DNA from 3 places in the Pseudoduganella sp. genome. Region 2 is predicted to be linked to each of the others. Evidence: predicted binding sites of a transcription regulator. Region 2 holds the regulator's gene; each other region holds the start of a gene.

Region 1 (10,071 bases), on a different contig from region 2:
TGACGCGCTGGAACACGACCTGGGTGCCGTTCAGCACTTGCAGCGCTTCCTTTTCCACGGCGACCGGCACTTCGGCCGAGCCGGTGACGATGTCGACGTCGACGAACAGGCCGGGGCGCCAGGCCAGCTTGGGGTTGTCCAGCACCACGCGGGCGCGCGCGGCGCGGGTTTGCTCGCCGATCAGGGCGCTGACGAAACTGACTTTGCCTTTGACGGCGGCATCGGAGGCGGCCGAGTGCAGCACGGCTTCGGTGTCGACCCGCACGATGTCGAGGTCCTTGGCGGGCACCACGACTTCGGCCCAGACCTGGCGCAGGTCGGAGACGGTGAACACCTTGGTCTCGGCGCCGACCGCTTCGCCGACGGCGATGTGCTTGTCGACGATCAGGCCGTCGAACGGGGCGCGGATTTCCAGCCGGTTGAAGGGGCCGCGGCCCGATCCGGTGGCGCCCAGCGCTACCAGCTTCTGGCGGGCGTTCTGCACGGCGATGGCGGCTTCCTGCCATTCCTGTTCGGCTTTCAGGTAGTCCTGGCGGGCGGAGACTTTGTCTTCCCACAGCTTTTTCTCGGACTCGTAGACCGCGCGTGCCAGTGCGGCGCGCTTTTCGGCGGCGGCCAGGCTGCTGCGCTGTTCGGAGACATCGGCGCTGGCGACCACGGCCAGCAGCTCGCCTTTGCGCACTTGCTGGCCCAGGTTGGCCTGCACTTCCTGCACGATGCCGTCCACGCGCGGGGTGACGTGGGCGGTGCGGTCTTCGTTCAGCTTGACTTCACCCGGCAGGCGGACAAACGTTTCCAGGCGGGCGGCGCCGGCGGTGCGCAGCTGGATGTCGGCGGCGGCGATCTGCGCATCGGTGAACGGGATCGCTTCTGAGTGGACGCCGGCGGCGCCATGCTCCTTGCCCTGCTCTTTGCCGTGCTCTTTTCCATGTTCCTCGCCGTGGGCTTCGCCTGCCTTGCCGCCGGTACCGCCAATACGGTCCCAGCCCAGCACTCCGCCGGCGAACAGGGCGGCCGCGGCCACCATGGCCGCGATGGTAGTCTTTTGACGCTTGTTCATTTCATTTCCTTGGTATCCGGCTTGCCAACCAGGCGCGAAAGATCGGCCTTGGCGCGGTAGAAGTCGGACAGCACGCGCAGGTGCTGGGCTTGCGCCTGCACCAGGGTGCGCTGGGCGTCCAGCACTTCCACGTAGTTGAATTTGCCCGCTTCAAAGCCTTTCAGGGCGGCTTCGGCGGCATAGCGGGCGCCGGGCAGCACGTCTTCGCGCACCAGGCGCTCCTGCTGCAGCGCGGCCTGCATGCGCGCGTGCGCCTGCTGCACTTCGGCGCGCACGCGCAGGCGCGTGGCTTCCAGCTCGGCGCGGGCTTTGTCGGCGCGCCGTTCGGCGGCCAGGATGGCGCCCTGGTTGCGGTTGAAAAGCGGCAGCGGCATGGAGATGCCGACGATGTTCTGCCGCACCCGTTCGCGCTCCGGGCCTTCGCGCTTGGTGCCGACGATCAGCGACACGTCGGGCACGCGCTGCGCGCGCTCCAGCTTCAGCGCGGCATTGCCGGCTTCCACTTCGACGGCGGCGCGGCCGATGGCGGGGGCGGCGTCGAGCAGCGCTTCCAGCTGCAGCGCCGAGGCTTCCGGTGCGCCGGGCGCGGCCAGCGGGCCGATCTCGCGCACTTCGCTGCCAAGCAGGCTGGCCAGCTGGCTGCGCGCTTCCTCCAGCTCCTTCTGCGCGGCCACGCCTTCGATGCGCCAGTTGGCTTCCGCCACGCGCGCCCTGGCCTCTTCCACCGGCGAGACCTTGCCGGCCTGGACGCGGCGCGCCGCCGCATCGCTGGAACGGCGCCCGCTTTCGCTCACTTGCGCCGCCAGCGCCACATGCTCTTGCGCCAGGTAGGCGGCGTGGAAGGCGGCGGCGACGTCGGCTTCGATGCGCGCGCGGCCGGCGGCCAGTTCCAGCGCAGCGGCGCGGCTGCCGATGCGGGCAGCTTCCATGCGGGCGGCGCGCTTGCCGCCCAGTTCCAGCGGGATTGCCAGCTGCACCGTGGACGCGCCACCTTCACTGGCGCGGCCTTCTCGCACGTATTCCAGCGAAGGGTTGGGCAGCAGCGCGGCCTGGCGCCCGGCCGCGTCGACGGCGCCGGCTTCCAGCTCCAGCGCTTTCAGTTCAGGGTTGCCCTGGCGCGCCTTGAGCAACGCGTCGGCCAGGGACATGGGTGGTTGCGCCCATGCGGGGGCCAGGCAGACGGCCGCCAGCAAGGGCATGCAAATTCTTTTCACGATATTGCTCCTTGATGATTGAAACGGAACGGCTGCACACGGCAGCCGGATCAATCACAGGAGCCAGTTGGGACGCGGAGGGAGGTCCGGAATGAAGGAATGGATCGTCGGCTCCGGCGGCTGCGCCGGGGCGATCGAGGTGGCTTGCGGGCTGGCTTCGTCCAGCACCGCGACAAACGGTGCATGCGAGTGGTGGCAGAAGTCGCAGCTGGTGCAGCAGGAAGCATCGTCGCCTGCGTCGGCGTCGGCGTCGGCTGCCACGGCATGTTCGGCGGCCTGCGTCACCTTGGCAGCCAGGCAGCAGCTATCGGCCGCCGCCAGGGTGACCTGGACCGGAAGCAGCATGAGCAGCAGGATGACAAGGAAGCGCCGGATATTCATAGCGCGACAATTATAGCAAGCTGTGCGCGATCCGGCGCAAGCCTGGCAATCCGGGCGCGCTTGATCCAGGTCATGGATCGGCCGCCGTCCCCTGGCGCAGACTGGTGCCAACATCAACGCAGGAGGAAACCATGACTTACCGGACTATCGTGGTCCATGTCGACCGCGCCGCCAACCTTGAAGCGCGCATCGCCCTGGCGGCTGCCCTGGCCGTGCGCGAGGAAGCGCACCTTGTCGGCGCCGCCATGACAGGCATGCCGCGCACCATGCTGGCGGGCCGGCCTTACGAGGGCAGCGGCCTGTTCATGGCTGATTATCTCCAGCGCGCCAAACAACGCGTGCAGGAGGACCTGGCCCGCTTCGACACGCTGGCGGAACGCCACGGCGTTACCTCGCGCGAGGTCCGCAGCAGCAATGATGAGGAGTATTCCGGTCTGTGCCTGCAGGCGCGCTATGCGGACCTGGTGGTGCTGGGCCAGGTGCGGCCGAGCGACAGCGGTGAAGGCAACCTGCTGCCGGACCTGCCCGACTATGTGGTGCTGAATTGCGGCCGTCCGGTGCTCCTGGTGCCGAGCGAAGGGCGCTTCCCCACCATCGGCAAGCGCGTGCTGGTGGCCTGGAACGGCAGCGTGGAAGCGGCGAAAGCAGTCAGCGCCGCCCTGCCCTTGCTGCGCAGCGCCGAGCGCGTAACGCTGGCCATCCTCGGCGGCAGCGCCGATGTGCTGGGCGAGGAGCCGGGTGCCGACATCGCGCTCTACCTGGCGCGCCATGGCGTGCGGGTCGAGGTGCTGCGCCGGCCGGAGGCGGCCGACCCTGGCGCGGCCATCATCGCGCTGGGCCAGGAACTGGAAACCGACTTGCTGGTGATGGGGGCCTATGGCCACAGCCGCTTCCGCGAAATGATGCTGGGCGGCGCCACCCGTACCGTCCTGGCAACGTCACCACTGCCGGTACTGATGGCCCACTAAATCTTCGGGAACTTTCGCGCATCCGACCTGTCCAATATCAAAACGGCTCTCTGCGTGCTGCTGCACAGTAGTTGCAACCACGCGGAGGCGACCATGGATCACGGAGAACATATTGCAAGTCTTGAGGCGAAAGTGGAAGCACACGATGAACTGTTCCGGCTCACGCACCATGAGCTGACGCGCCTGCATGAGGGGCTCGAGAAGCTGCGGGAACATTCCGACCGCGGCTTGGCTGAGCTGCGCGACCATACCGACCGTGGCCTGGCTGAGCTGCGCGCCGACAACAACCGGGCGCTGGCGGAGTTAAGGGACCACACGGATCGCGGCTTTGCCGAGCTACGGCAAAGCATCGAAGAGCTGCGCCGCGAGCAGGCGAAAATGAACCGCTGGCTGATCGGCATCACGCTGACTTACGGCACGGCCATCCTGGGCATGATGGCCCGGATGGCCGGCCCGTTCTGACGGTCTTAGGCAGTCAGCACGCCACGGCGCATCTGGTCCAGTTCAATCGACTCGAACAGCGCCTTGAAGTTGCCCTCGCCGAAGCCCTGGTTGCCCTTGCGCTGGATGAACTCGAAGAACACTGGGCCCAGCTGGTTTTCGGAGAAGATCTGCAGCAGCAGGTCGCCCGGTTTGCCGTCGATCAGGATCTTGCGGTCGCGCAGCGCCTGCACCGATTCGCCGTGGCCAGGGATGCGGCGGTCCACCAGCTCGTAATAAGTGTCGATGGTGTCGAGCAGCTTCACGCCCGATGCGCGCAGCTTGTCCACGGTCGAAAACAGGTCGTCGCTGCCCATTGCGATGTGCTGGATGCCTTCGCCGCGGTAGGCGTCCAGGTATTCCTGGATCTGGCCGGCGCGGTCGGTGCCTTCCTCATTGATCGGGATGCGCAGCTTGCCGCAAGGGCTGGTCATGGCTTTCGACTTGACGCCGGTGACCTGGCCTTCGATGTCGAAGTAGCGCACTTCGCGGAAGTTGAACAGGCGCTCGTAGAACTCGGCCCACTCGCCCATGCGGCCACGGTGCACATTGTGCGTCAGGTGGTCGATGTAGGTCAGGCCGTGGCCTTTCGGGTTCTGGTCCACGCCTGGAATCGGCTCGAAGTCCACATCGTAGATGCTGATGGCGCTGCTGCCGCTCCAGCGGTCGACGAAGTAGATCAGCGAGTCGCCGATGCCTTTGATGGCCGGCAGGTTCAGCTCCATCGGGCCGACCTTGCTCTCATAGCCCCAGGCGCCCAGTTTCAGCGCGCGCTTGTAGGCGTAGGCGGCGTCTTTCACGCGGAAGGCGATGGCGCACACGGACGGGCCGTGCAGCTCGGCGAAGCGCTGGGCGAAGGAGTCGCGCTCGGCGTTCAGCAGGAAGTTGATTTCGCCCTGGCGGTACAGGGTCACGTCCTTGCTGCGGTGGCGGGCGATGGCGGTGAAGCCCATCGCTTCAAATTTCTTGCCCATGGCGACTGGATCAGGTGCGGCGTACTCGATGAATTCGAAGCCGTCGGTGCCCATGGGGTTGTCCCACAAAGATTCGGTCATTTTTGCTGTCTCCGGAAATGAAATGGATACCGGATATACTACGCACCGATTCTGGATATTTTGCGCATAATGCGCTATTTCATAGGCCGATCTTGCGCATTTTGCGCATAACACAGGGATTTCATGATGATTACCGTCGACCGCCACGACCTTTCGCTGCTCAACGAACTGCAGCGCAACGGGGAAGCCACCAACGCCGCCCTGGCCGACATCCTGCACCTGTCGGTGTCGCAGGTCGGCCGCCGCGTGCAGCGCCTGCGCGAAGCGGGCATTATCGACCACTACGCAGCGGTGCTGGAGCCGGGCACGGTGGGGCTGGATGTGATGGCCTTCGTCCACATCACGCTCGACCGCCACGGCGAAAAGCGCGGCGATGCGTTCGAGCAGGCGATCCGCGACGTGCCGGAAGTGATGGAGTGTTTTTCGGTGACGGGCGAGGCGGACTATGTGGCGCGCGTGGTGTCGCACGACCTGGCCTCGTTTGCGGACCTGATGATGAAGGAGCTGCTGCTCCTGCCCGGCGTGGTGAATGTGAAGTCGAATATCGCGCTGAAGAAGATCAAGCAGTCGACCGTGCTGCCGCTGGAGCATATCGTGCGGCCGAACCCGCGCAAACAGCGCATCGAGTTCGCCCGCACGGCTTGAGGCTTACTTGGCGGCTTACTTGCCGGCTTACTTGGCGGCTTCGATGGCGGTGACCGTCATCGTCTTATCCACGGTGAAGCGCACCTTGTCGCCAGCCTGCACCTTGTCCAGCAGGGCCGCGTCTTTGACCTTGAACACCATCGTCATGGCGCCCATGCCCAGGTTTTTCAGTTCGCCGTGCTTGATGGTCAGCTTGCCGCTTGGCTTATCTACTTTCTTGATTTCGCCGTCGGTGGTGTCGCTGGCCGCGCTGGCCGCAGGCTGGCCGTGCGCATCGTGGCCGCTATGCTGCGCCATCGCCGGCGCGGCGGCCAGGCAGGATGCCGCCAGCAGGGTTGCAAGAATTGCTTTCATAAGGTCTCCAAATAAAAGTACAGGCGCAGCTTACACCGTGCGGCGCCGAATGATCAAATACGCCGCCGGCACGACGAACAGCGACAGCAGGGGCGCCGACAGCATTCCCCCCACCATCGGTGCAGCAATGCGCTGCATGATTTCCGAACCGGTGCCCGCGCCCCACATGATCGGCACCAGGCCGGCCACGATCACGGTCACCGTCATGGCCTTCGGGCGCACCCGCAGCACGGCGCCTTCGCGGATCGCCTCCAGCAGGGCCGCCTCGCCGCCCTGCCCGGCCGCCTGGCGCGCTTCCCATGCGTGCTTCAGGTAGAGCAGCATGATGACGCCGAATTCCGCCGCCACCCCGGCCAGGGCGATGAAGCCGACACCGGTTGCCACCGACAGGTTGTGGCCCAGGGCCCACAGCAGCCAGACGCCGCCCGCCAGGGCGAAGGGCAAGGTGGCCATGATCAGGGCCGCCTCGTCGGCGCGGCGGAAGGTCAGGTAGAGCAGCACGAAGATGATCAGCAGCGTAGCAGGCACCACCACCTGCAGGCGCGCCGTTGCCCGCTCCAGGTATTCAAACTGGCCCGACCAGGACACGGCGTAGCCGGCCGGCAGCGTGACCTTGGCCGCCACCGCCTGCTGCATTTCCCGCACCGCCGAACGCAGGTCGCGGCCGTGGATGTCGACATAAACCCAGCCGGACAGGCGCGCGTTTTCGCTGCGCAGCATGGGCGGCCCGTCGCTGATGCGCACGGTCGCCACATCGCCCAGCCGCAGCTGCGCGCCGCGCTCGGTCAGCAGCGGCAGGGTGCGCAGGCTTTCCAGCGAGTCGCGCAGCTCGCGCGGGTAGCGCACATTGATCGGGAAGCGCTGCAGGCCTTCCACGGTTTCGCCCACGTTGTCGCCGCCCACCGCGCTGGCAATGAAGCTTTGCACTTCGTCGATATTCAGCCCGTAGCGGCCGGCCGCAGCGCGGTCGATCTCCACGTCGATATAGCGCCCGCCGTTCAGGCGCTCGGCCAGCGCCGACGAGACGCCGGCCACCGGCCTTACCGCGCGCTCGATCTCGCCGGCAATGCGGTCGATTTCCTGCAGGCTGGCGCCGGCCACCTTGATGCCGACCGGGCTCTTGATGCCGGTGGCCAACATGTCGATGCGGTTGCGGATCGGTGGCACCCAGATGTTGGCCAGCCCCGGCACCTGCACCACGCGGTCCAGCTCCGCCACCAGCTTGTCCGGCGTCATGCCGGGCCGCCACTGCGCGCGCGGCTTGAACTGGATGGTGGTCTCGAACATTTCCAGCGGCGCCGGGTCGGTGGCGGATTCGGCGCGGCCGGCTTTGCCGAACACGCTCTGCACTTCCGGCACCGACTTGATCAGGCGGTCGGTCTGCTGCAGCAGCTGCTGCACCTTGCCGGCGCCCAGGCCGGGCAAGGCGGACGGCATATACAGCAGGTCGCCCTCGTCCAGCGGCGGCATGAACTCGCCGCCCAGCCGTGACAGCGGCCAGAGCGAGAGCAGCGCCACCACGGCGGCCAGCAGCAGCGTGGCGCGCGGCCAGCGCAGCACACGCTCCAGCAAGGGCCGGTACAGCGCCACCAGCCAGCGGTTGAGCGGATTGGCGGCTTCGTCGGGAATGCGGCCGCGGATCATGTAGCCCATCAGCACCGGCACCAGCGTCACGGACAGGGCTGCCGCCGCTGCCATGGCATAGGTCTTTGTGAAGGCCAGCGGCGCAAACAGGCGCCCTTCCTGCGCTTCCAGCGTGAACACCGGGATGAAGGACAGCACAATGATCAGCAGCGAAAAGAACAGCGCCGGCCCGACTTCGGCGGCGGCCTTGCCGATCACCTGCCAGTGCTCCCCGCCCTCCAGCGCCTGTCCGGGATGCGCGTGGCGCCACGCTTCGATATGCTTGTGCGCGTTCTCGATCATCACCACCGCCGCATCGACCATGGCGCCGATGGCAATCGCGATCCCACCCAGCGACATGATGTTGGCGTTGACGCCCTGGTAGTGCATGACCAGGTAGGCGGCCAGTATGCCGAGCGGCAGCGAGACGATCGCCACCAGGGCCGAGCGCAGGTGAAACAGGAAAATGGCGCAGACCACCGCCACCACCACGAATTCCTCCACCAGCTTCCGCTCCAGGTTGCCGACGGCGCGGCGGATCAGCTGGGAGCGGTCGTACACTGGCACGATCTCCACGCCGCGCGGCAGGCTGGCTTTCAGGGCCGCCAGGCGCGCCTTCACCGCATCGATGGTCTGCAGCGCGTTCTTCCCGGAGCGCATGACGATCACGCCGCCGGCCACTTCGCCCTCGCCGTCCAGGTCCGCGATGCCGCGCCGCATTTCCGGTCCGAGCTGGATGGTGGCGACGTCGCCCAGCCTGACCGCCACACCGCCAGCGCTGGCCGCCAGCGGGATCTGGCGGAAGTCCTCCAGTGTGCGCAGGTAGCCGGAAGCGCGCACCATGTATTCGGCTTCCGCCAGCTCCAGCACCGAGCCGCCCGCTTCCTGGTTGGCGCGCCGGATGGCGTCGATGGCCTTGCCGTGCGTGATGCCGTAGGCGCGCAGGCGGGCCGGGTCGAGCAGCACCTGGTACTGCCTGACCATGCCGCCCAGGCTGGCCACCTCGGCCACGTTGGGCACCGCCTTCAGCTCGTACTTCAGGAACCAGTCCTGCAGCGCACGCAGCTGCGCCAGGTCGTGCCTGCCGCTGCGGTCCACCAGCGCGTACTCGAACACCCAGCCGACGCCGGTGGCGTCCGGACCGAGCGCGGCGCGCGCTTGCGCCGGCAGGCGTGACTGCACCTGGTTCAGGTATTCCAGCACGCGCGAACGGGCCCAGTAAGGGTCGGTGCCGTCCTCGAACAGTACGTAGACGAAGGAGTCGCCGAAGAAGGAGTAGCCGCGCACCGTGCGCGCGCCGGGCACCGACAGCATCTGCGTGGTGAGCGGATAGGTGACCTGGTTTTCCACGATCTGCGGCGCCTGGCCGGGATAGCTGGTGCGGATGATCACCTGCACGTCGGACAGGTCGGGGATCGCGTCCAGCGGCGTGCGCAGCAAGGCCCACGCGCCCCACCCCGCCAGCAGGATGGATGCCAGCAGCACTAGGAAACGGTTGCGGATGGACCACAGGATCAGCCGGGCGATCATGGATGGCCTCCATGCTGCTTCGGCGCTGCCCCCGCAACGGCGATGGACGTGAGCCGGAACTCGCCCTCGCCCTGCTGCACAAACTCAAACGAAACGCGCGTACCGGCCGTGACGCCGGCCGGCAGTCCGCCGGGCGGCAGGCCGAAGGCCATGGTCATGGCCGGCCATTTGATGCTGGCGATCGGCCCGTGCGACAGCGTGATGTCGTCCTTCCCGAGGGCCTCCACCACGCCTTCGCCGCGGTGCACGGCGGCTGCCGCGCCTTCCAGGCGCTGGCCGCTGGCTTTCAGGCTGGCCTCCGAATCGAGCAGGAACTGGCCGGACACGGCCACCTTCTGCCCGGGCTGCAGGCCGGAGCGCACCTCCACCTGGCCGCCCGCTTCCTGGCCCAGCTCCACCTGCACCGGCACGAATTTGCCCGGCTCCTGCTCCAGCATCACCACGCTGCGCGTGCCGGTACGGATCACCGCTTCCGACGGCACCAGCAAAGCCGGCGCGCGCTGCGGCGCGGCGAACGACAGGTTGACGAACATGCCCGGCGCCAGGCGCCGCCCCGGATTGGCCAGCTCGATGCGAGCCCGCACGGTGCGCGTGGCGCTGTCCACCTGCGGCAGGATGGCGGCCACCTTGCCGTGCAGCTCCAGCCCGGGCAGCGCCGCGGCGCGCGCCAGCACGGTATTGCCCGGCGCCACCTGCGGCGCCAGGTTTTCCGGCAACTCCGCCATGACCCACACCGTATCCAGGCCATTGATGCGGTACAG
Region 2 (10,071 bases):
CCACACCCCGCCTTCCACCTGGACCCTGTTCCGTCTGTGGCGTTTTGCCAAGCCTTACCAATGGCAGCTGCTGCTCGGCTTCACGCTGATGCTGCTGTCCACCGGCGCGCACCTGATCCCGCCCTACGTGATCATGCCGCTGACCGACAACGTGCTGATCCCTTACCAGAACGGCAAACCGGTCGATACCTCGCTGGTCGCGCTGTATATGAGCGCCCTGGTGGGCGCCGCCATCCTGGCCTGGATTTTCGGCTGGGGCAAAACCTATGTGCTGGCCCTGGTCTCGGAACGCATCGGCGCCGACCTGCGCACCACCACGTATGAGCACCTGCTGCGCATGTCGCTTGAATACTTCGGCGGCAAGCGCACCGGCGACCTGATGTCGCGCATCGGCTCCGAATCCGACCGCATCTGCGTCTTCCTCTCGCTGCACCTGCTGGACTTCGCCTCCGACTGCCTGATGATCATCATGACCGGCGTGATCCTGTTCACGATCGACCCATGGCTGGCCGTCACCACCCTGCTGCCGCTGCCCTTCATCGCCTGGATGATCCACCTGGTGCGCGACCGCCTGCGCACCGGCTTTGAGAAGATCGACCGCGTATGGGGCGAAGTGACCAACGTGCTGGCCGACACCATCCCCGGCATCCGCGTGGTGAAAGCCTTTGCGCAGGAAACACGCGAAGCGCAGCGCTTCCGCACCGCCAACAAGCACAACCTGGCCGTCAACGACAAGCTGAACAAGGTATGGTCGCTGTTCTCGCCGACCGTCTCCTTCCTGACCGAGCTGGGCATCCTGGTGATCTACGTGTTCGGCATCTACCTGATTTCCAAGCACAGCGTCACGGTCGGCGTGCTGAGCGCCTTCGTCACCTACGCCACCCGTTTCTACGGCCGCCTGGACTCCATGAGCCGCATCGTGTCCGTGACGCAGAAATCGGCCTCCGCCGCCAAGCGCATCTTCGACATCCTCGACCACGTATCGAGCGTGCCGGACCCGGCCCAGCCGGCCAAACTGGAAAACGTGAAAGGCGACATCACCCTGCGCGAAGTCGGCTTCCGCTACGGTAACCGCGCGGTCAACCGCGGCGTCAACCTGGAAATCAAGGCCGGCGAGATGATCGGCCTGGTGGGCCACTCCGGCTCCGGCAAATCCACCCTCGTCAACCTGATCTGCCGCTTCTACGACGTGGCCGAAGGCGCCATCCTGCTGGATGGCCAGGACATCCGCAATTTCGCCGTCTCCGACTACCGCCGCAACATCGGCCTGGTGCTGCAGGAGCCGTTCCTGTTCTTCGGCACCATCGCCGAGAACATCGCCTACGGCAAGCCGAACGCCACGCGCGAAGAGATCATGAAAGCGGCGCGCGCCGCCCACGCCCACGACTTCATCCTGCGCCTGCCGCAGGGCTACGACTCGATGGTGGGCGAGCGCGGCCAGGGCCTGTCCGGCGGAGAGCGCCAGCGCATCTCGATTGCACGCGCCCTGCTGATCGACCCGCGCATCCTGATCCTCGACGAAGCCACCGCCTCGGTCGACTCCGAAACCGAAAAGGAAATCCAGAAAGCGCTCGACAACCTGGTGGCCGGCCGCACCACGATCGCCATCGCGCACCGCCTGTCCACCCTGCAGCGCGCCAACCGCCTGGTCGTGATGGACCGCGGCAAAGTGGTGGAAGAAGGCCCGCACGAGGAGCTGATGGCCAAGGAAGGCGCCTATTACCGCCTGTACCAGGCACAAGCACGTAACGTCGACACCGACCTGGATGACAAAGCAAAGAGCCGCGAAGATGACAATTGATTTCCAACTGAGCCGCGACAGCTTCGGCAAACTGAACCTGGTCGACGCCAACGGCGTGCGGCACGAAAACGTCTCGCCGGTGCGCGCCTTCCCCATCCAGGCCCCGGAAGAAGGCCTGTCGCTGGTGAACACCGACGGCAAGGAAGTGGCATGGCTGGATCGGATTTCCGACCTGCCGCCGGAGATGGCCGACATCGTGCGGGAAGAGCTGGCCGGGCGCGAATTCATGCCCGAGATCACCCGCATCATTGATGTGGGCAGCTATGCCTGTCCGTCCACCTGGACCGTGGCCACCGACCGCGGCGAGACCAGCTTCGTGCTGCGCGGGGAGGAAGATATCCGCCGCATTGGCAGCGTCTCGCTACTGGTCTCCGACAGCCACGGCATCCACTTCTTGATCCGCGACCAGTTCGCGCTCGACAAGCACAGCAAGAAGATCCTCGACCGCTTCATGTAGCACGGGCGCGCCCGTTGCAGGGCAAATTTGATCTGGGTCATGGGCGGACGATGTTGCCGCCAAGCACAATAGCTCCATTACATAAAGTGGTGGTGTGCATGGATTCTATCGTTTTCGGCCCCGACCTGGCACTCGGCATCCCCGTGATGGACCAGTCGCACCGCATCGTCTTTGACCTGCTGGAGTCGATGCAATCCCTGGCGCGCCCCGCTTTCGACGCCGCTTGCCACCAGCTGGCGGCCGAACTGGCCGAAGACCTGGCGGAGGAGAACCGGCTGATGGCGACCATCCAGTATCCGCTGGCCGCCACCCACCGCGCGGCCCACGACGGCCTGCTCGCCTCCCTCGACCATGCGCTTTGCCTGCTGGCAGCGGGCGACGAGGCCGGCGCACGCCAGATCGTGCATTCGCTGCCGGACTGGTTCGCAGCACATATCAACACCATGGACCTGGCCCTGGCAATCGCCGCCAGCCGCCTGGAATAAAAAGGGGGCAGCCGAAGCTGCCCCATACACCCCCTACAGGTGAGAAACTTGTACGCGCGGATTATGCAACCGCGAGTTCTTGCGCCATGCCGCCGGAGGACATCGCCTCGAGCTTGGCGCGGTCGAGAATGCGCAGGTCGCGGTTCTGCAGCACGATCGAGCCATCCTGGCGCAGGCGAGCCAGCTGGCGGCTCACGCTTTCCACCGTCAGGCCCAGGTAGCCGCCAATGTCTTCACGCGACATGCGCAGCTGGAAGCTGGTCGACGAATAGCCGCGCTGGGCGTAGCGGCCAGCCAGGTTCAGCAGGAACAGGGCCAGGCGCTGCTCGGCGCGCATATGGCTCAGGAACAGCATCACCGACTGTTCGCGCTGGATTTCGCGGCTCATGGTGCGGTGGAACTGCTGCAGCAGGCCGGGAATCTGCATCACCAGCTCCTGCAGGCGGTTGAACGGGATTTCACAGACCTCGCTGTCTTCCAGGGCGACCGCATTGCAGGAATGCTGGCCGGCGCCGATCGCTTCCATGCCCAGCAGGTCGCCGGCCATGTGGAAGCCGCCGATGGTCTGTTCGCCGCGCTGGTTCACCTGCACGGTCTTGAAATGGCCGAAGCGCACCGCATACAGGCTGTGGAAGCTGTCGCCAGTCTGGTACAGCGGTTCGTCGCGGGCCACGCGGCGGCGGCGCGCAATGATCTGGTCCAGGCGGGCCACGTCATCCTCAGCCAGGCCCTGCGGCAGGCACAGGCGGTTAAAGCTGCACAGCGAGCATTTGGGTGCGACTGGTGCGCAATTCTTGGTGGCGTTTGCAGGGGTGATTGGGATGACCGGGCTCATGATGCTGCTCCTTGTTTTCGATGGAGACAGTATCGCGCCCGGAACCATTTCCCGGTATCAAGCTTCCTGTGTAGTTGCTGTAGTGGTTCCCCTACACCCGGTTCAGATGAGTCCGTGCTCCAGGGCATAGCGGGTCAGCTCTGCATTGCTGGACATGCCCATTTTCTCGAGGATGCGGCTACGGTATGTTGTCACTGTATTAGGACTGAGGTGCAGTTTCTCCCCGATCTGCACCAGCGGCTCGCCCTGGGCGATCAGCTTGAACACTTCCAGCTCGCGGTTGGACAGCTCCTCGTGGTCGCCGCTCGGGCCGCCGCCCACCAGGGTTGCCAGTTTTTCAAGTAACGCCGGGCTCACGTGCTTGCCGCCGGCCGCCGCCTTGCGCACCGCTTCCACCAGGGTTGGCGTCGGGGCGTCCTTGGTCAGGTAGCCGGACGCGCCCAGCTTGAGCGCGCGCACGGCGTAAATCTCCTCCGAATAGGTGCTCAGCACCAGCACCGCCATGCGCGGGCATTCGCTGCGCAGGGTTTTCAGCAGGTCCAGGCCGTTCTTGCCCGGCATTTTGATATCGACCAGCGCCACGTCGAAACTGCGCTCCGCCACCCGCGCCATCGCTTCCACGGCGTTGCCGGCTTCCCCTTCCACGCTGATGTCGGGCGCGGTGCCCAGCATCAGGCGCACGCCGTTGCGCGCGATGGCGTGGTCATCGACCAGCAGTACGGTGATCTTGTCACCCATTCTTATCCTCCAATGGCAGGCGCAGTTGCAGGGTGGTGCCCTGCCCGGCCTTGCCGCTGATTGTCAGTTCGCCGGCAAAGCGGCGCGTGCGTTCGTGCATGCCGAACAGGCCCCACGATTCGCGGTCGGACAGGCCGGCGCTTTCGATGCCCTTGCCGTCATCCTCCACCCGCAGCACGACGTTGTCGCCATCCCGGTCGACCAGCACGCGCGCCTCGCTGGCTTCGGCGTGGCGCACCACATTGGTCAGCGCCTCCTGCGCCACGCGGAACAGCATGGTGCTGCGCTCGGCGTCCAGCTCCAGTGCCGCCGCGTCGGGCGTGATATGGCAGCTGCAGCGCAAGCCGCTGCGCTGGGCCACCTGTTCGGAATACCATTCCAGCGCAGGCCAGATGCCCAGTTGGTCCAGCACGCTGGGCCGCAGGTCGGTGATCACGCGGCGCACGGTCTCGATGGCGTCCTGCGCCAGCTTGGCGGCATCCTGCAGCAGCGGGTCCGATTGCTCGCCGCCGCGCTCGATGGCCACCGAAATGTAAGCCTTGATGCCGGTCAGCAGGCCGCCCAGTTCGTCGTGGATCTCCTGCGCGATGCGGGTGCGCTCATGTTCCTTCAGCTTTTCCTGGTAGGCCGCCAGCTCGCGCAGCTCCTTCTGCGATTGGCGCAGCACGCGTTCGGCCTGCAGTTTTTCCTCGATCAGGCGCTGCTCGCGCAGCAGGCGGTCGATGGCGCCGGCCAGGAAGTCCAGGTAGCGGCCGTCGCTGTCCTTCACCAGGTAGTCGCGCGCGCCGCGGCGCATGGCTTCCGCCGCCACGGTGGCGCTGTCGGCGCCGGTCAGCATCATGACCGGGATGGTGGGCTGCGCTTCACCCTGGTCGGCCGCCAGGCGGGCCAGGAACTCCAGGCCGGTCAGGTCCGGCAGGTGGTAATCGAGCAGGATGCAGTCCGGCTTTTCGCGCAAGGCGATATCCAGGCCATCCTGGCCGCTTTCCGCTTCCAGCAGCTCGCACTCGAAACCGGGCGCCTGCGCAAACGCGCGGCGGCAGGCGATGCGGTCGACGATATCGTCTTCCACTATCAGCACGCGCACCAGGTTGGCCTGCAACTGGCTCATGGCAGCTCGCTGATGGTCCAGTACAGATTAATGGAGCGCACCACTTCCACGAACTGGCGGTAATCCACGGGCTTGGTCATGTAGCCGGCCACGCCCAGGTCGAAGCTGCGCATCTTGTCCTGCTGCTCTTCGGAGGTGGTCAGCACGATCACGGGTATGCGGCGCAGCACCGGGTCCTGCTTGACGTTCTGCAGGAACTCGATGCCGTTCATGATCGGCATATTCAGGTCCAGCAGGATGATGCAGGGCTGCTCGCTGCCCGGTTCGCGCAGGTACTCCAGCGCGGCTTCCCCGTTTTCCATCGCCACCACGCGGTTGCTGACATGGACTTCCTTCAGCGCGCGCAGGATGGTCATCACATCGACCTGGTCGTCCTCGACCAGCAGGATTGGCTTGCTCGTGTTGTTCATCAGCTCTCTTTCTTCTTCGGCAGGGTGAAGTAGAAGGTCGTGCCCTGGCCCAGTTCGGACTCCAGCCACACCCTGCCCTGGTACATTTCCACAATCTTCTTCACCAACGCCAGGCCGACGCCGGTGCTTTCCACACGGTCGCGCGGCGCCAGCGTCTGGAACAGCTGGAAGATCCGTTCAAAATGGCGTTCCGCGATGCCGGGGCCGTTGTCGCGCACGTGGAAGCGCCACTGGCTGCCATCGTCGCGCCAGCCGACTTCGATTTCGCCCTGCGGCTTGTCCATATACTTGATCGCGTTCGACACCAGGTTGTGGAACAGCTGCTGGATGCGGGTCGGCTCGCCCGAAACCACCGGCATGCCGGGCATCACGCTGACCTGGATATGGGGTGGCACCGCCAGCAGGTCCACCACCTCGGCCACCAGTTGGTCCAGCCGGACCGGCACCACCGCTTCCTTGATGCGCCCCACGCGCGAATACTGCAGGATGCCGTCGATCAGCGCGCCCATGCGGTGCACGCGGTTGATCAGCAGGCGCATATGTTCCTTGCCTTCGTCGTTGAACTTGTCGGCGTAGTCGTGCGCCAGCCAGTCGGCCAGCGAACCGATGCCGCGCAGCGGCGCCTTCAGGTCGTGCGACACGACGTAGGCGAAATTGGTCAGTTCCTCGTTGGCGCTGGTCAGCTCCTGCAGCAGTTGCTGCGCCTTCTCTTCCGCCGCCTTGCGCTCGGTAATGTCGCGCACCAGGCCGGTGAACATGCGGCGCCCGCCCAGCCACATTTCGGTGACTGCCAGGTCCATCGGGAATATGCTGCCGTCGCGCCGCAGGCCCTGCACTTCGCGCCCCTTGCCGATGATGCGTTTTTCGCCGGTGGTGATGTAGTGGTGCAGGTAGCCGTCGTGCGCGTCGCGGTGCGGGTTGGGCATCAGGACCGAGACATTGCGGCCCAGGACTTCGGCTTCCGGGTAGCCGAACATGCGTTCGGCCGCCGGATTCACGCGCTCGATGATGCCATGCTCGTCGATGGTGATGATGGCGTCCACCGCCGTTTCGAAGATGGCGCGCATGCGCGCTTCGCTTTCCTGCAGCGCGCGTTCGGCCTGTTTGCGGGCGCTGATGTCGTGGATGGTGGCCATCACCATCGGCTGCGTTTCCTCGTCCTGCAGCGGCGACAGGCTGACTTCGACCGGGAATTCGGTGCCGTCCTTGCGGGTGGCGAACAGCTCGAAGCCGGCGCCCATGGCGCGCGGGTGCGGGCTTTCAAAATAGCTGCCACGCAGGCTGACGTGGCCCTGGCGGAAGCGTTCCGGGATCAGGCTCTCCAGCGTCTTGCCCTGCAATTCGCCGGGGCCATAGCCAAACAGGGTTTCCAGCGCCGGGTTCACCAGCAGCAGCACGCCGTCCTTGTCGATGATCAGCATGGCATCGGTGGCTGATGCCAGCAGCCACTGCAGGCTGCGTTCCGCAATCGTTGATTGAGTCAAAGCCGGGTCCTGGTGATTGTTAAATCCTGTCATCCTATGATTGTAGCGTCACTGGCGGCAAGGGGCCAAATACATGCCAATCAGAATAAATCCGGCAAACTTGACTTAGGTCAAGCGGTACTGGTGACGGGGCGCAGCTTGCCCGCTAAAGTGGCACTAAAAGCGGAGACGAACCATGCTACCTGAAGAAATTGACCGTTGGGCCACCGTCCTGCGCCAGCGGCGCGAGGTACTGTCGGGCCGCGACATCGCCGAAAGCGCTGCGATCGATGCCGCCCTGGAACGCCTGCAGGCGGGGACGTTCGGCCAATGCCTGCGCTGCGGCGCGGCGATTTCCGCCGGCCGGCTGCAGGCGCAGCCCAGCGCCGCTACCTGCCTGGCCTGCCAGGAACTGCAGGAACGCCAGCGCGCCTTCGTCTCCTTCACGGCGGTCTAACGCCATTTGCCGCGATACGGCTTGCAGGCCGGCCCCTGGCGTTCCGCCCCATTGCAGACGTGGCGGCGGCATTCCACCGCCCCCGGCTCGCCCGGCAGCGGGCAGCGTTTGAACACTTCCCAGTACAACGATTTTTCCGCGGCAGCCCGGCGCTGGCCGGCGCGCGGCTTGGACACCCTGGCCGTCTTGCCAGCCCTGGCCACCTGCGGCGCCCGTTGCGCGGTTTGCCGGCCGGCTTTGCGCCCCTCCACGCCGCGCTTCACTTTCGCTGTCTTCAACGCGGGCGGTGGCGGCGGCGCGGCGGCGCTGGCTGCGGTTGACGGCCCGGCCAGGACATCCGCTGGCACGGTGTGGGCCGGACTGCCGGCGGCCGCTTCCTGGCCCGGCGGCGCAGCGGGCGCGCCGGCTGCCGCGGGCGGCGGTGGCAGCAGCGTGGCGACGGCGGCCAAATCGCGCTCGACACCGATGCGCTGCGCCACCAGGACCGCGCCCCCAGCCAGGCACGCCAGCAAAGCGCCGCACGCCATCCAGAACACCGGCGCGCGCCATGCGCCTGGCTGGGGCGTGGCGGAATGCGCCGCAACAGGCTGCTCCTGGCTTTCTGTCTGTTCATTCATGCGCCGAAGATAGCAACAATTGCCGCGTCACGGCGCATGCTAAGATAGTTACTCGATTGCAAATGGGAACCACCCGGCATGAAAAGCTTTCGAAGCTTCTTCCGCGATCTCGGACTCCAGCGCAAGCTTCTGCTGGTGTCGGTCTTTACGACAATCGCGGCAATGCTGGTGGCCCTGCTGGCACTGGCCAGCTACGACGTCCTGGTCGCCCGCCCGCGCCTGGTGCAAGACCTGGCCGGACGCAGCGAACTGCTGGCCCTGAACCTGGACGCCGACCTGAATTTCGGCGACCGCAACGGCGCCACCCGCAAGCTGGACGCCCTGCGCAGCAGCCCCGACATCGCGCGCGCCTGCCTGTTCACGGCCGACCTGCGCCTGTTCGCCTCCTTCAACCGCTACGCGAGCGGCAGCCGGTGCAGCTGGCGCCCGGAATTTGACCGCCCCGGCCACCGCTTCGACGGCAATACGCTGTCGATGCTGTCGCACGTGCGCTTTGAGCGCGAAGTGGTCGGCCACCTCGTCATCGACTACGAGCTGGCCTCCATCTTCGTGCGCCTGCGGCAGTATGGCCTGGTGCTCGGCGTGGTATTCCTGGCACTTTTTTCCGGCGGCGTCCTGTACGCAACCGGGGTCCGGCGCCTGGTCACGCAGCCGCTGCTAGCACTGTCCGGCGTCGCCGACCAGGTCACGCGCGAGCAGCGCTACGACCTGCGCTCGCCGGTCGCCAGCCAGGACGAAGTGGGCCGCCTGGCCTCCGCCTTCAACACCATGCTGGCCACTGTCGCCGCGCGCGACGCCGCGCTGCGCCGCAGCCAGGCCTTGCTGAACAATATCGTCGAAAAGTCGTCGGCCGTGATCTACGTCAAGGACCTGGACGGGCGCTACCTGATGGTCAACCACAGCTTCCGCATGATCCTCCCGCCCGGCGCGCCGGAGCCGCTAGGCAATACCGACGAAGCCCTGTTCAGCGCGGAGATGGCGCACATGATGCGGCAAAGCGACCGCGCCGTACTGGCCAGCGGACGCGCTTCCAGCCACGAGGAAACCGCGCCCGGCATGGGTGACGGCGCGCGCACCTACATTTCCGAGAAGTTCCCCCTGATCGATGAATTCGGCCATATCTGGGCCCTGGGCGGCGTCTCCACCGACATCACCGAGCGCAAGCGCAGCGAGCTGGAACTGGAAGAGCTGGTCAACGTCCGCACGCGCCAGATCGCCGAAACCAACCGCGAACTGGCCGACTCCCTCGGCACCCTGCAACGCGCGCAGGACGAACTGGTGCGCAGCGAAAAGCTGGCCGCGCTCGGGTCGCTGGTGGCCGGCGTGGCGCACGAGCTGAATACCCCGATCGGCAACAGCCTGCTGGCGGTGAGCACCCTGCTCGACCAGAGCGCGTCCTTCGCCAATGCGGTGGAAAGCGGGGTCAAACGCTCCGAGCTGAACGCCTACATCGCAGACGTCAACAACGGCAGCCAGATTGTGCTGCGCAACCTGCACCGCGCCGTGGACCTGGTGGCCAGCTTCAAACAGGTGGCTGTCGACCGCGCCACCTCGCAGTGCCGCGAATTCCAGCTGGATGAACTGGTGTCCGAAATCCTGCTGGTGCTGATGCCAACGTTCAAAAAGTCCGGCATCCGTGTCAGCCACGACATCCCGCCTGGCATTGTGATGGCCAGCTATCCCGGTCCCTTCGGCCA
Region 3 (10,071 bases), on a different contig from region 2:
ACGGCGTTCAGCACGGCGAGGTGTTTCGGGCTGTCCTTCATCAGCTTGCGGCGCAACGCCAGCGGGTCTTGTTTGGTGGCGTGGGCGATCTCGTCGAGGAAGCATTCGAGGTAGATCGCGTTCTGATTCAGGTTCACGCCGCGCCAGAAGCCTGGCGGCACCGCCGGGTTGCGCATGGCGTGGTCGATCAGCAGGTTGGGGAAGGTGTAGCCGATCGATGCTTCCGGGCCGGGTGGGTTCAGGCCCTGGAAGACTGCGGGGTCTTTGCCGTCCTTGACGTTCTGCGGGAACAGCGCGGCCAGGATCGATTGGCCGGCAATGCGCATGTGCAGTGCAGTGATCTCGCCCTTGGCATCCAGGCCGGCCGTCAGCTTGCATTGGGTGACGGGGTGGTAGCGGCCGTGCTGCATGTCCTCTTCGCGCGTCCAGATCAGTTTGACCGGGGTGCCGGGCATTTCCTTGGCGATCTTCACCACCTGGGTTACCCAGTCGTGCGTGGCGCCACGGCGGCCGAAGCCTCCGCCCAGGTGCAGCTTGGTCACGTCGCATTTCGACTGCGGCAGGCCGGCCGCTTCGCTGGTGGCGGCCAGGGCGGCTTCGCCGTTCTGGGTCGGGGTCCAGACTTCGCAGCGCTCCGGCGTCCACACGGCGGTGGCGTTCATCACCTCCATCGTGGCGTGGTTCTGGTGCGGGTAGCTGTATACCGCTTCAATCCTGCGCTGGGCGCTGGCCAGGGCGGCTTTCACGTCGCCGTTCTTGTTGCCCACGGCGGCCTCCTCGACATCCAGGCCGGCCTTGATCCAGGCGGCGGTGTCCTTGCTGTTCATGCCGGCGTTGGGGCCTTTGTCCCATTCGATCGGCAGCGCATCCAGCGCGCTGCGGGCGCGCCACCAGGTGTCGGCCACCACGGCGACGGCGCTGTCGCCTACCTGCAGCACTTTCTTTACACCGGGCTTGCTGGCGATGGCGGCCGCGTCGAAGCTCTTTACCTTGCCGCCAAAGACGGGGCAGTCCTTGATCGCTGCGTTCAGCATGCCGGGCAGCTTCAGGTCCATGCCGTAGATTTGCTTGCCGGTGGTTTTGTCTACCGTATCCAGGCGCGCCATGCGTTTGCCGGCCAGCTTCCAGTCCTTCGGGTCCTTCAGCTTGATGTCGGCGGCGGCGGGCGCCTGCAGCTTGCCCGCTGCGTCGGCGACCTTACCAAAGGTCAGCGTACGGCCGGTCGGCGTGTGGGTGATCACGCTCTTCGCCGCTGTGCACTCGGCGGCTGGCACGCCCCACTGCGCGGCGGCGGCCTGCACCAGCATCATGCGCGCCGCAGCGCCGCCCTTGCGTACGTAGTCGTGCGATTCGCGCACGCCACGGCTGCCGCCGGTGGAGAAGCTGCCCCAGGCGCGGTTGCGCGCCAGCTGGCGGCCAGGGCTTGGGTATTCAGTGGTGACTTTGGCCCAGTCGCCTTCCAGCTCTTCCACCACCAGCTGCGCCAGGCCGGTCAGCGTGCCCTGGCCCATTTCGGAGCGGGCGATGCGCACCACGATTGTGTCGTCCGGCTTGACGACCACCCAGGCGTTGATTTCAGGCGCGTCGGCGGCGGCTTGCTGCGCTTGCGCGAACGGGATGTGGAAGCCGAACATCAGCCCGGCGGTGGCGCCGAGCGACTTGCCCAGGAAGCTGCGGCGGGAAGCGGAGGTCGGGGCGCTCATGCTTTGCTCCCTTCCACGATATCCAGGCCGGCCAGCTTGGCATCGCCGCCCTTGGCGATCACGTGGATCGCCTTGCGCACGCGGTTATAGGTGCCGCAGCGGCAGATATTGGTCATGGCGGCGTCGATGTCGGCGTCGGTCGGTTTCTTCTTCTGTTTCAGCAGCGCGGCGGCGGCCATGATCATGCCGGACTGGCAAAAGCCGCATTGCGGCACATCCAGCGCGGCCCAGGCCTTCTGCACCGGGTGGCTGCCATCCTTGCTCAGGCCTTCGATGGTGACGATCTTCTGGTCGGCCGTCACGGTGGAGACCGGGCGCACGCAGCTGCGGGTCGGCTCGCCGTCAATGTGCACGGTGCAGGCGCCGCATTGCGCCACGCCGCAGCCGTATTTGGTGCCGGTCAGGCCCAGCTGCTCGCGGATCACCCACAGCAGCGGGGTATCTTCTTCCGCCTCGAACTCGCGGACCTGGCCATTGACGTTCAATTTCATTTCCTGCCTCCGGGGATGTGGGTGGGATGTTGGGGGATATGAACTCGCGTGATCTTACTCCCGTTTTGCCAACTCGTACTCGTTTGGACAATTTTGACTTAGGTCAAAGATTTTGCTGCGTCGCGTCAATAGACTTTCACTTATCGAATATCGATGACCACATGAAAGAGGTAGTGAAATGAAGAAAGCGATTCTGGCAGTTATCCTGGGTGGCCTGGCACTGAATGCAATGGCGGTCGACAATCCATGGCAAGTGCGCGCACGTGCCGTGCACATCAACCCGGCGGACAAGTCTGATCCGGTAGGCGGCACCGGCGCATCCGACCGCATCGGCGTCAGCGACAAGACCATTCCGGAAGTGGATATCAGCTATTTCGTCACCCCGAACATCTCGGCCGAGCTGGTGCTGACCTATCCGCAGAAGCATGACGTGTACCTGGATGGCAAAACCATCGGCACCTTCAAGCACCTGCCGCCGACCCTGCTGGCGCAGTACCACTTCAGCCCAGCTTCGCAGCTGAGCCCGTACGTTGGCGTCGGTGTGAACTGGACCACCTTCTCCAAGAACAAGATCCTGAACGGTACCGGCAGCCTGGAGCACGACAGCTTCGGCCTGGCCCTGCAAGCGGGCGTGGATTACAAGCTGGACAAGAACTGGTCGCTCAACCTGGACATCAAGAAAGTGCAGATCCGCAGCGACGTGATGATTTCCGGCGCCAAGGTCTCCAAGGCCAAGGTTGATCCGGTACTGCTGGGCGTAGGCGTCGGCTACCGCTTCTAATTGTTGAACAGACCGCCCTGCACTTCCGCGCGCAGCTCCTGGGCCAGCGCGCGGCGGCGCGGGTCGGTGGCGAAGTAGCCGATATCCACCGCCACGCCTTTCGATTCCAGATGGATCAGATCGCTGGGATGCTCCGGCATCTGCAGCCGCAGGAAGTAGAGTTCCAGCTGCGTCACGCTGGTCTTGCCGGCTGAGACTTGCTCCACCAACAACTTACCGTTGCCCAGGACGATGTGTTCATAGTCCGTCGCATGGCGCGCGTAATACAGGAAAGCCGCCGCCACCGCCGTCATTTCCAGCGCGGTAAACAGCAGCACCTGCCACATTCCCACCAGCACGAAGCCGGTTGCCACTGCAAACGAGAGCAGGCACAGCACGCCATAAGCCGCCCCCATCTGCTGGGGCGACAAAGAGCAATTGCGCCGCAGAAGCCATTCCCTGCGTTCACTGAGCAAGTCCCGGTTCATGCAAACATTTTAGTCACAACTCCCCGCCAAAGGCAAAATGTCCACTTTGGGGTCAGGAAGAAACCGGGACATGCTCTGGGAGAATGTCCCGGTTTCTTCCTGACCCCAAAGTGGACATTTGTTGCTCGCGGGGCAGGGTGAAGATGAAGGTCGAGCCTTCGCGGGGTTTGCTGCGCACTGTCAGCGTGCCGCCGTGGGCTTCGGCCAGCTGGCGCGAGATGTACAGGCCCAGGCCCAGACCGGCGGGGACGTTGTTGCCTTTGCCGCGCTCGAAGGGGTCGAAAATCTTGGGCAGCACCTCGTCGGGGATGCCGTCGCCCTGGTCGATCACTTCAATGCGCGCGCTTTCGCTGTCGGCATGCAGGCGCACATCGACCGGCTTGCCGCCGCCGTAACGCAGGGCGTTGGTGATCAGGTTGACGATCACCTGTTCTATGCGGAATTCGTCCCAGCAGCCCGCCACCGGCTGTACGATCGCCAGCCGCAGCTCGCTGTGCATGTCGCTGGCCTGGTGCGACAGGTCGCCCACCACGCGCTGCAGCAGCGCTTCCAGGTCCACCCGCCCGGGCCGGATCGAGAGCTTGCCGCTGCGGATGCGCGATACATCGAGCATGTCGTCGATCAGCCGCACCATGGCGTGGATCTGCCGCATGTCGCGCGCCACCATGCGTTCCAGCTGCGCCGGGGCGAAGTGGTCCATATTGCCGCGCTCCAGCTGCAGCTTGCGCATCTGCGCTTCCAGGTACAGCGTGTTGAGCGGCGTGCGCAGCTCGTGCGCCACCATGGACATGAACTGGTCGCGCACCTTCAGCGCGTGCTCCAGCTCCTGCCGCACGGCGTCCAGCTCGCGCACGGTGGCGTCGCGCTGCTCCACCATCTGCCGCACCTCCTGCTTCTGCCGGAACAGGTCGACGAAAACATTCACCTTGCTTTTCACCGCATCGGGGTCGAGCGGCTTATACAGGAAATCGACTGCGCCCGCCTCGTAGCCTTTGAAGGCGTAATTCAGCTCCTTGCCGGCCGCGCTCACGAAGACGATCGGGATATGGCGGGTCTTGCCGGTGCCGCGCATCAGCTCCGCCAGCTGGAAGCCGTCCAGGCCGGGCATCTGCACATCGATGATCGCCAGCGCGAACTCGTGCTCCAGCAGCAGCGCCAGGGCTTCGTCGCCGTTGCGCGCCTGGTGGATCACGCGGTCGTCGGCGCGCACCAGGGCGCTCAGCGCGCGCAGGTTTTCCGGTAAGTCGTCTACCAGCAGGACATTGGTGCTTTCCATCAGTGCTTCTCCAGCATGAGCAATAGCTGCTTGATTTGTTCCAGCGGCAGCACCAGGTCGGGCTGGCGCGCGCGTATCGCCTCCGCCGGCATGGTGCCGGCATTGGCCTCCTCCGGGTCCTGCACCACGGTCATGCCGCCTGCCCTGCCGATTGTGGCCATGCCCGCGGCGCCGTCTTCATTGGCGCCCGTAAGCAGGACTCCCACCAGGCCGGCGCCATAGACATCCGCCGCGCTCTCCATCGTGACATCGATGGCGGGGCGGGCAAAGTGCAGCGGCGCGTCGCAGCTGAGCGCGAAGCTGCGCTCCTTCTCAAGCAGCAGGTGGTAGCCGGCTGGTGCAAAGTAGAGAGTACCCGCAACGAGGTCTTCCTTGTCGCCCGCTTCGCGTACAGGTAGCGCGACGCGCTGCTGGAACACGTCCACCAGCTGGTTCGGCCTACCACTTCTCACATGCAGGACGACGACTATCGGTAAGCGGTAGCCCTGCGGCAGGGCGGGCAGCAACTGCAGCAGCGCGTTCACGCCGCCGGCCGAGGCGCCGATCACCACCGCCTCGATGCTGCGGCCGCGTATGGCCAGTTCGAGCGAGGGCTGGCTGTCCATTATCTTTTCCGGAATACGCGTTCGCGCTTGGCGAGGGCTTCGAACCGCGTGCCGTAGCTGGAATAGTCGATGCTCTCCTTGCTGCCCAGGCCCAGGAAGCCGCGGTGGCACAGCGATTCATGGAACAGGCCAAGCGCCCGTTCCTGCAGCTTCTTGTTGAAGTAGATCAGCACATTGCGGCAGCTGATGAACTGCGTTTCGGCGAACACGGCGTCGGTGGCCAGGCTATGGTCGGCGAACGTCACGTTTTCGCACAGCGAGCGGTCGAACAGGGCGGCGTTGTAGGCGGCGGTGTAATAGTCGGAGAAGGCGCGCTTGCCGCCCGCCGCCTGGTAGTTGGCGGTGTAGGTGCGCATGCTCTCCAGCGGGAACACGCCCTTGCGCGCTTTCTCCAGCGATTCGGGATTGATGTCGGTGGCGTAGACGATGCTGCGCTCCAGCAGCCCTTCCTCCTTCAGCAGGATGGCCAGCGAATAGACTTCTTCGCCGGTGCTGCAGCCGGCCACCCAGATCTTCAGCGAGGGGTAGGTGCCGAGCACCGGCATCACATGCTCGCGCAGGGCGATGTAGTAGCCGGGGTCGCGGAACATCTCGGTGACGGGGATGGTGATGTACTGCAGCAGCTGGCTGAAGGCGCGCGGTTCGTGCAGCACACGCGACTGCAGCTGCGATACCGTGCCGCAGCCCATTTCGCGCATGGCATGCAGCACGCGGCGCTTTTGCGAGGCGCCGGTATAGTCGCGGAAATCGTAGCTGTACTTGAGGAAGATGGCTTCCATCAGCACGCGCAGCTCGATGTCGATGCTGCTGATCGGGGCGCCGTCGCTCATCACACGGTGTCCAGCGCCGGCATCCACACCCGCAGCAGCGAATACAGGCGGGACAGGTCGATCGGTTTGGCCAGGTAATCATTGGCGCCGGCGGCCAGGCATTGCTCCTGGTCGTCCTTCATGGCCTTGGCGGTGATGGCAATGACGGGCAGGCGCGTGAAGCGCGGGTCGGCGCGCAGGCGGCGCGTGGCTTCCAGGCCGTCCATCCCGGGCATCATGATGTCCATCAGCACCAGGTCGATGTCGGGCACGGCGTCAAGCTTGTCCAGCGCTTCCTGGCCGTTGCGCGCGATTTCCACGGCGGCGCCCTTCTGCTCGATGGCGCTGGTCAGGGCGAAGATGTTGCGCACGTCGTCGTCCACCAGCAGGATGCGGCGGCCTTCGAACACCCTGTCGCGGCTGCGCACGGCCTTCAGCATGGTCTGCCGCTCGCTGGAGAGCTGGGATTCGACTTTGTGCAGGAACAGCGTGACTTCGTCCAGCAGGCGCTCCGGCGAGCGCGCGCCTTTGATGATGATGGAGCGCGAATACTTGGACAGCTCGGCCTCTTCGGCGCGCGTCATGCTGCGCCCCGTGTAGACGATCACCGGCGGGAAGCTGGCGATCTCCTGCTGCGACATTTCCTTCAGCAGTTCGCTGCCCTGCATGTCGGGCAGCTTCAGGTCCATGATCATGCAGTCGAAGACGGTGGCGCGCAGCTGCTGCAGCGCTTCAGCGCCGCTGGCGACGGCGCTGATGGCGATGTCTTCATCCTCAATCAGCTTGACCATGCTTTCGCGCTGCAGCGCGTCGTCTTCCACCAGCAGTATGTGCTTGATCTTCTGCGTGAAGCGGCGCTCCAGGCGGTCGAAGACGGCGAGCAGGTCTTCGCGCCGGGCCGGCTTGCGGGCATAGCCGATGGCGCCCAGGTGCAGCGCCGCTTCGCCGCTGTCGGCGGCGCTGATCACATGTACCGGGATGTGGCGCGTCTGCGGGTTGTCCTTCATGACCTGCAGCACCGACAGGCCGGAGCGGTCGGGCAGGCGGATGTCGAGCAGCACGGCTTGCGGCTGGCGCTCGGCGGCCAGCTGCAGGCCCTCTTCCGCAGTCAATGCCACCAGGGCGCGATAGCCAGCTTCGTGCGCCAGGTCGTACAGGATGTGGGCGAAGGCGGGATCGTCTTCCACGATCAGCACGACGCGTTCGGGCGGCGGCGGCACGTCGCGGTCATCGGCGAAGGGCTGGGCGACGGGCGCGCCCCCGGCCTGGACTGCGGCGGGCGCGCCGCTGGCTGGCTTCACGGCGGCCGGGGCGGCCCGAGCAGCCGGCGCCGCAGCCGCGCTGGCGCTCTGACGGGGAGCAATCGCCCACTGCGTCGGCAGCGAGAGGGTGAAGGTACTGCCCTGCCCCGGTATGCTGGCCAGCGTGATCTCGCCGCCCAGCAGCCGTGCCAGGTCGCGCGAAATCGACAGCCCCAGGCCGGTGCCGCCATAGCGCCGGCTGGCCGTGCCGTCGGCCTGCTGGAAGGCTTCAAAGATGGCCTCATGCTGCTCCTCGCGCACGCCGACGCCGGTGTCGATCACGGCAAACTGCAGCAGGCCCGAGGCGCCCGGCGACACGCGCAGGATCACTTTGCCGCGGTCGGTGAATTTGATCGCGTTCGACAGCAGGTTCTTGAGGATCTGCTCCAGGCGCTGGCGGTCGGTGTACACGGTCTGCGGCAGGCCGGGCGCCAGGTCGAGCACCAGGTCGAGCTGCTTGTCCCGCGCCTGCGGCAGGAAGATATCGGCCAGGCCTTCGACCAGGCCGGCCAGCGGCACATCCTCCGGCGCCAGTTCCAGCTTGCCCGCCTCCACCTTGGAGATATCGAGGATATCGTTAATCAGCGTCAGCAAGTCATTGCCGGCGGTGTAAATGGTCTGGGCAAAGCGCACCTGCTCCTCGTTCAGGTTGCCCTGCGCGTTCTGCGCCAGCAGCCGTGCCAGGATCAGGGAGCTGTTCAGCGGCGTGCGCAGCTCATGCGACATATTGGCCAGGAACTGCGACTTGTATTCGCTGGCCCGCTCCAGGTCGTGGGCGCGCGCCTCCACCTCGGCGCGCGCGGCGGCCAGCGCGGCATTGCGCTGGTCCAGCAGCGCGGTTTGCGCCGCCAGTTTTGCGTTGCTCTGCTCCAGCTCCACCTTCTGCGCTTCCAGGCTGGCTTGCGAACGTTCCAGCACGCGCGACTGCTCTTCCAGTTCTTCATTGGCGGTGCGCAGCTCCTCCTGCTGCACCTGCAGCTCCTCGTTCAGCGACTGCGTTTCGGCCAGCGCCTCCGTCAGGCGCTGGCGCGCCAGCGTGGTCTCGATCGCCGTGCCGATGTTGCCCGCCACCAGTTCCAGGAAATCCAGCTCGCGCTGCCCCACCTCGCGCAGGAAGCCCAGTTCCACCACGCCGTTCACGTGCCCGTCGCTATGCACCGGCAACAGCACCAGCTGCTGCGGCATGCCCTCGCCCAGCGATGATGAAACCTTGATGTAGCCCTGCGGCAGCTGCGCCAGGTGCAGCGTGCGCCGCGCTTGCGCCGCCTGGCCCACCAGGCCCTCGCCCGCCCGCAAATGGCGTCCGGCCTCCTCCGCCTGCGCCGACAGGCCATAACTGGCGCTGCGTTCGAGCGCGCCATCCGGCTGCACCACATAAAAGGTGGCCACCGCTACCTGCAGGTACTCGGCCAGGAATTGCAGCAGCGTGGAGGACAGCAAGGGCAGCGCCATCTGCCCGATGCCCTGCTCCGCCAGCTGGCCCTGGCCGGCGCGCAGCCAGGCCTGGTGCTGCAACTGGGCGGCATGGGCGTGCTGCTCGTCCAGCACCTCGCGGTAGGTGCCGGCCAGGCGCAGCAAGTCGCGCCGCCCCGACCATGCCAGCAGGGCACTGACGCTCAGGCCCGCCGTCAGGAAAATGCCGATGGTCCAGAAGGCCATGGCGCGCGCGGCCTCGCTGCGTTCGGCACGCAGCTTCTCCTGCTGCGCAATGAAGGCGCGGAACTGCTCGCGCAGCTCGTCGAACGGCAGCTTGCCGTCGCCGCGCTTTACCATGGCCAGGTAATCGCCCTGCTGGCGGCGCGCGGCGATCATCTGGTCGGCGGCGCGCAGCCACTCCCTGTGCTGGGCGCGGATCTGGCGCAGGCGCTCGGCCTGCTGCGCGTCCCCCTGCACCAGTTCGGACAGCGCGTCCGTGGTGCTGTCGAAGCGCGGCCGGGCTGCGACATAGGGCGCCAGGAAGGCGTCATCGCCCGTCAGCAGGAAGCCGCGCATGCCGCTTTCCATATCCACCGTCAGCCGGCGCAATTCCTGCGCGGTGCCGATGGCGCGCTCGGTCGCCTCGGCGGCCGTCCAGGTGTTTACCAGGTAGCCAAACAGGGCGACGAAAATCACGGATGCGGCGATACCGCCCAGCAGCGGCGTTTTCACGTTGCGGGTCAGGAGGCGGCGGAATCCCGGGTCATCGATGGTCGAGCTGAACGGCATGGCACCTTGTCGATTCGTCATCAAGAGGCCCCAGTGTATCCCAGCCGCCGAGCTGCGTATGTTTCGCGGCAATCGTGCGCGAGGGCTATAATCGATTGCAAACCAATTACTGTCTATCGCCCATGCGCAAGATCCTGACTGTGGCGCCGGTCCTCCTGCTGGCTGGCTGCGTTAATGATTCTGCAACCTTCTATGCCGACCCGACGCGCGAGCATACGCTGACGGTACGCCGGCAGCAGGAGTACTTCTGGAAAGAGGACGCCCAGTACACGCTGATGGCGGCGCGCCTGCCCGACTGCCAGCGCGCGATCCCGCTGGGCGAAATGCCGCTGGAAGACCTTGATTTCGAGCTGTTCGCCAGCGGCGACAATGTCTGGAGCCTGCGCGCCGGGAAGTATGTCTGGCAGATCGAGACCCAGGGCTGCTCGCTGGT

The links. The regulator FNR, encoded in region 2, switches genes on or off when oxygen is low (the NO sensors DNR and NnrR bind a similar motif). The targets are predictions, from matches to a motif close to TTGATNNNNATCAA.
Region 1: the regulator FNR is predicted to act here: its motif matches at 2,716-2,729, upstream of ACE3TQ_RS11675 (universal stress protein).
Region 3: the regulator FNR is predicted to act here: its motif matches at 2,288-2,301, upstream of ACE3TQ_RS08420 (OmpW family protein).

Annotation. Positions count from the first base shown of each region.
Region 1 covers NZ_JAYSCO010000020.1:17,719-27,789, forward strand. The annotation lists gene ACE3TQ_RS11660 (efflux RND transporter periplasmic adaptor subunit) at 1-1,060, opposite strand, end outside; gene ACE3TQ_RS11665 (TolC family protein) at 1,057-2,274, opposite strand; gene ACE3TQ_RS11670 (hypothetical protein) at 2,329-2,655, opposite strand; gene ACE3TQ_RS11675 (universal stress protein) at 2,787-3,623, shown strand; gene ACE3TQ_RS11680 (hypothetical protein) at 3,717-4,085, shown strand; gene hppD (4-hydroxyphenylpyruvate dioxygenase) at 4,091-5,158, opposite strand; gene ACE3TQ_RS11690 (Lrp/AsnC family transcriptional regulator) at 5,282-5,803, shown strand; gene ACE3TQ_RS11695 (copper-binding protein) at 5,831-6,157, opposite strand; gene ACE3TQ_RS11700 (efflux RND transporter permease subunit) at 6,188-9,310, opposite strand; gene ACE3TQ_RS11705 (efflux RND transporter periplasmic adaptor subunit) at 9,307-10,071, opposite strand, start outside.
Region 2 covers NZ_JAYSCO010000008.1:51,612-61,682, forward strand. The annotation lists gene ACE3TQ_RS05865 (ABC transporter ATP-binding protein) at 1-1,801, shown strand, start outside; gene ACE3TQ_RS05870 (DUF1854 domain-containing protein) at 1,791-2,258, shown strand; gene ACE3TQ_RS05875 (bacteriohemerythrin) at 2,357-2,743, shown strand; gene fnr (fumarate/nitrate reduction transcriptional regulator Fnr) at 2,805-3,578, opposite strand; gene ACE3TQ_RS05885 (response regulator) at 3,681-4,316, opposite strand; gene ACE3TQ_RS05890 (response regulator) at 4,309-5,427, opposite strand; gene ACE3TQ_RS05895 (response regulator) at 5,424-5,837, opposite strand; gene ACE3TQ_RS05900 (PAS domain S-box protein) at 5,837-7,321, opposite strand; gene ACE3TQ_RS05905 (TraR/DksA family transcriptional regulator) at 7,497-7,757, shown strand; gene ACE3TQ_RS05910 (hypothetical protein) at 7,754-8,374, opposite strand; gene ACE3TQ_RS05915 (ATP-binding protein) at 8,453-10,071, shown strand, end outside.
Region 3 covers NZ_JAYSCO010000012.1:53,623-63,693, forward strand. The annotation lists gene ACE3TQ_RS08410 (molybdopterin cofactor-binding domain-containing protein) at 1-1,703, opposite strand, end outside; gene ACE3TQ_RS08415 ((2Fe-2S)-binding protein) at 1,700-2,194, opposite strand; gene ACE3TQ_RS08420 (OmpW family protein) at 2,373-2,975, shown strand; gene ACE3TQ_RS08425 (DUF2244 domain-containing protein) at 2,972-3,442, opposite strand; gene ACE3TQ_RS08430 (ATP-binding protein) at 3,495-4,718, opposite strand; gene ACE3TQ_RS08435 (chemotaxis protein CheB) at 4,718-5,323, opposite strand; gene ACE3TQ_RS08440 (protein-glutamate O-methyltransferase CheR) at 5,323-6,153, opposite strand; gene ACE3TQ_RS08445 (response regulator) at 6,153-9,659, opposite strand; gene ACE3TQ_RS08450 (hypothetical protein) at 9,761-10,071, shown strand, end outside.